2 regions of the Pseudomonas sp. MF08817 genome follow, and region 2 is predicted to be linked to the other one. Evidence: riboswitches for the same ligand, from Rfam matches in the RefSeq annotation. Region 2 holds a riboswitch; the other holds the start of a gene.
The links. A riboswitch is a leader RNA that binds a small molecule or an ion and turns the genes downstream of it on or off. The one in region 2 is predicted to bind cobalamin.
Positions count from the first base shown of each region.

Region 1: it holds a riboswitch for cobalamin, as region 2 does, so the genes downstream of both, AC19YR_RS08480 (TonB-dependent receptor plug domain-containing protein) here and AC19YR_RS03060 (CbtB domain-containing protein) in region 2, are expected to answer to the same signal.

Region 1 is NZ_JCBCUY010000010.1:114,558-116,752, forward strand. Features, by position in the region: gene AC19YR_RS08480 (TonB-dependent receptor plug domain-containing protein) at 1-1,204, opposite strand, end outside; cobalamin riboswitch at 1,304-1,507, opposite strand; gene astA (arginine N-succinyltransferase) at 1,665-2,195, opposite strand, start outside.
Region 2 is NZ_JCBCUY010000003.1:69,017-71,211, reverse strand. Features, by position in the region: gene cobW (cobalamin biosynthesis protein CobW) at 1-374, opposite strand, end outside; cobalamin riboswitch at 476-685, opposite strand; cobalamin riboswitch at 754-977, shown strand; gene AC19YR_RS03060 (CbtB domain-containing protein) at 1,100-1,294, shown strand; gene AC19YR_RS03055 (CbtA family protein) at 1,306-2,007, shown strand; gene AC19YR_RS03050 (cobalamin biosynthesis protein) at 2,004-2,195, shown strand, end outside.

The sequences.
Region 1 (2,195 bases), on a different contig from region 2:
GCAGGGCGGCGATCACCGGGCGCAATTGGGTGTAGAGGGCGTGGGCCTGGGCCTGGTTGTCGTCGATGATGAGCACATCGTCCTGGCCCTTGAACCACTGGTTGTCGGCGCCGAACACCAGCACGTGGCCGCCGTCCAGTTCGGCCTTGCCTTCGGCCTGCACGCCCCAGTCGGTGAAGCCCCAGTAATCCTTGTCGTTGACCACCGTGGTGGCGCCGCCCGGGGCGTTGTTGATGCGGGTGTAGCGGGTGTCCCAGTCGTTGACGTGGCCTTTGACGAAATAGCTCAGGCGTTCGCTGAGGCTGTGCTCGAAGGTGGCCGTGGCGATTTGCTGCACGCGGTCGTTGGTGGTTTTGCGGTTGTTGGCGGGCCGGGCGAAGTCCAGGTTGGCGTCGGAGTATTGGTAGAACAGCTCCAGGCGCGCATCGTCGCCCAACGCCTGGATGGCCTTGGCACCGAAGGTGGTGACCTCGTAGGAACGCTTTTTGTCCGTGGTGTTGGCGCTGTAGTCGCGGTTACGAAACGGTTGGTAGCCGTCGGAGACGTTGTGGCTGACGTAGGCCAAAAGGCCCAGGTCGCCCCAGCCGTTGCTGACGATGCGCTCGGCGCGGGCGTCGCCTGTTTTGCCCATGAAGCTGTCCAGGCCCAGGTTGACCTCGCCGCCGATGTCGCGGCTTTGCGGGCTGCGGGTGACGATATTGATGACGCCGGCCACGGCCTGGGTGCCGAACAGCAGGCTCTGGCCGCCCTTGAGCACTTCGATGCGCTCGATGGCGTTGGCAGGCAGGGTGTCGATGTAAATGCCGCCATACAGGCGATTGTTCAGGCGCACGCCGTCGAGCAGGATCAGGGTGTCGTCGTTGCGCCCGCCCAGCAGGGAATAGGTGCCGTAGTCGAACGGGCCGTTTTTCGGCGCCACGTATAGGCCCGGTACGTACATCTGCAGGACGCGGGAGATGTCGCTGCTGGGGCCGGCGCGCTCGATCTGCTCGCGGCTGACGATCTCCACTTTGCTGCCGTACTTGGCCATCTCGGCGACGGTGGTGGATTCCACGGACGGAGCGCTGACGGTTTGTTGTTCGAGGGTCAGGGCGCTGTCATCGGCCAGCAGGGCCGGGCTCAGGAGGGCGCCGCACAGGGCCGCGCAGGCATGCAAGGGCGCAGGACACAGGGCCCGGGCACGCAAGGTTTGGAGTTGATTCATTTTTTGGTCTTCTCGAAAAAGTTTCTTTCGCAGAAGCACGCAGGAGAAAGTACCGGGCACACGCCGATACCGGCCCATGCCCGCCCACCGCAGGTTTTTGCCAAACAAACATTCCAGGCCGGTCTCCGGGCTTGCGAGGCTGGAGGGGTTCGCCTTCCCATGCCGTGAGGCACAGTGGCTGATTGAACCCATCACTCGCTTACCGTTGCGGGGGCAGCACCGGACTAGCCCTGGGAGGGCGCACCGGTTTCCCGTTTCACCTCATGCACGGCGGCAGGAGGCACCTGAAACAGGGCGGCATCTGAACACTGGCATGACCGTTCGTCAACCTTGGCAGGTGTTTTGGGGAGACTGGTGTAGCAAACGGGCTCGCCCGCGCTCGGTCGCGTAGCGGCCGTAAAAATTGGCCCGGTGCCACACCACCGAGGGGCGCTGCGCACCCCAGCGGCTACCGCGAGGGTTACGCGGCGACAGCTTGCATGTGGCGCAGGGCCATGGGCACGGCGCGTACCGATTGGCCGGGTTGCAGTTGCAGGCGTTTGGCGGTGAGGCGGTCGATCAGCAACTGATTGCCCACCAGGCGCGCCTTGGCGGCGGTGATACGGCAGTTTTCCAGGCGCCGGTTGTGGATCAGCCAGGTCGGGGCTTCGTCGTCCGGGGTGCCGATGCTCAAGGTCAAGGACTGGCTGTCGCGCACGGCACGGATGTTGCCCACCGCGGCTTCGATCAGCGGGCCGCCATCGAAAATATCGATGTAATTGTGGTAGCTGAAACCCTCGGCCTGGAGGATCTGCGCCGCGTGCCGGGTGTTGGGGTGCATTTGGCCGATCACCGCTTGCGCCTCTTCGGTGAGCAGGCAGGTGTACAGCGGCTGGCGCGGCATCAGTTCGGCGATGGAGGCCTTGTTGCCCATCACCGAGAGGTGGTCGGCGTGGAAGAAGTCGCGCTTGAAGAAGTGCCGGCCCAGGCTGTCCCAGAACGGCGAGCAGCC
Region 2 (2,195 bases):
CGGATTTCCGGCCACTGGAAGGCTTGCACCAACGGTTTGGGCAGGGCCAGGCCGGAGGTTTCGATGAGGATGTGGTCCAGATCGGCGCGGCGCGCCACCAGTTCGCGCATCACCGGGAAGAACTCTTCCTGCACCGTGCAGCACAGGCAGCCGTTGGCCAGTTCATAGACGCGGCCGTTGGCTTCTTCTTCGGTGCAGCCGATGGCGCACTGCTTGAGGATTTCGCCGTCGATGCCCAGCTCGCCGAACTCATTGACGATCACCGCGATACGCCGGCCCTGGGCGTTGTCGAGCATGTGGCGCAGCAAGGTGGTTTTGCCCGAACCGAGGAACCCGGTGACGATGGTGACGGGGAGTTTGGCCAGTGTTTTCATCGGATGCCCTTTGGCAAAGGGGGCGGGCATACGGGACGGCTGGCCGGGCGCGGGGGGCGCCAAGGCAGATTTCGCCACCGGATCACCCCGCCCGGTTGAATGTGAGAATCAGTGACGAGGCAGGTCTCCTGGCTGACGGTGGGCCAGTCCTTGGACTGGCATTCGCTGCGCCTTCCCGCTTGGCCCGAAGGCATCAGCAGTGGCGTGGCAGCGAACAGCACCGTTCACAGTTGCGGGGGCAGCCGCGGCATTGACCGCGTTCCCTTCTTAGCTTCGGCACGGGCCGAAGAACCTCGAACGCGCAAGGCTACGCAGTGCGTAGGGGCGGGTCAATGCCGGGCGCCTCGGGCATTTGACGCCCCGCCCTCGCCCATGCTCTCCTACGCACCTTGTTACAGGTGCCCTTGACAGGGTGAAACGGGAAACCGGTGGATCATGTGCTTTACTCAAGCCCTTGATGAATCCGGTGCTGCCCCCGCAACGGTAAGCGAGAGAGGAATCACAGCCACTGTGCCAACCGGCATGGGAAGGCGATTCCAGCAGGCCACGGCGCAAGCCCGGCCCCTCGCAAGCCCGGAGACCGGCCAGTGACACGACAGTGCGCCCCCACGGCCACTTTCACCCAACAAACCCGCGGTGGGCGGGCGCTGTCTGAAGCCCTGCGGGCCCGCCTCGCAGGGGTTTGCATGCGCTCGATCCGCCCTGACACCACAAAGGGAAGCGCCATGTCGATCATCAGCAGCACTCGCCATACCGGCACCGCCAGCAGCACCGCCACCTTGAGCCAACGCCTCACTGCCGCCATCGGCGCGTCGATTTTGGGCGCGTGCCTGGTGTATTTCGCCGGGTTCTCCCACATCGAAGCGGTGCACAACGCCGCCCACGATACCCGCCACAGCGCCGCGTTCCCGTGCCATTGAGACCTGCCGCCATGATTAAGCGCATCGCCCAAACCGCAGGTTTCACCGGCCTGCTGGCCGCCCTGCTGCTGACCCTGCTGCAAAGCTTCTGGGTCGCGCCGTTGATCCTCCAGGCCGAAACCTATGAAAGCGCCCCGGCGGCCCAGGCCCATGAACACGCCGACAGTGCCGGCGCCGCCCACAGCCACGACGCCGAGGCCTGGGAGCCCGAAGACGGCTGGCAGCGCGTGCTGTCCACCACCGGCGGCAACCTGGTGGTGGCAGTCGGTTTCGCCCTGATGCTGGCCGGGCTCTACACCCTGCGCGCGCCCAACAGCACCGTGCAAGGCTTGTTCTGGGGCCTGGCCGGTTATGCGACTTTCTGCCTGGCGCCGACCCTGGGCCTGCCACCGGAATTGCCGGGCACCGCTGCCGCCGACCTGGCGCAACGGCAGATGTGGTGGGTCGGCACCGCCGCGTCCACTGCCGCGGGCATCGCCCTGGTGGTGTTCGGCAGGCACTGGGCGCTGAAAATCCTCGGCGCGGCGATCCTGGCCGTGCCACACGTGATCGGCGCGCCGCAGCCAGAAGTGCATTCGATGCTGGCCCCCGAAGCCCTCGAAGCGCAGTTCAAGATCGCCTCGCAACTGACCAATGCCGCGTTCTGGCTGGCCCTGGGCCTGATTAGCGCGTGGTTGTTCCGCCGCAAGGGTGGCGCCTCATACCCGGCGTGAGCCGCCCCAGCCCGGCGCCGATCCTGGTGATCGGCCTGGGCTGTCAGCGGGGCTGCCCCGCCAGCACGCTGCGCGCGTTGCTCGACCAGGCCCTGCAAGCCCACCGCATCGACCTGGACGCGGTGCAAGCCCTGGCCAGCATCGACCTCAAGCGCCACGAACCGGGTCTGCTGGAACTGGCGGCGCAA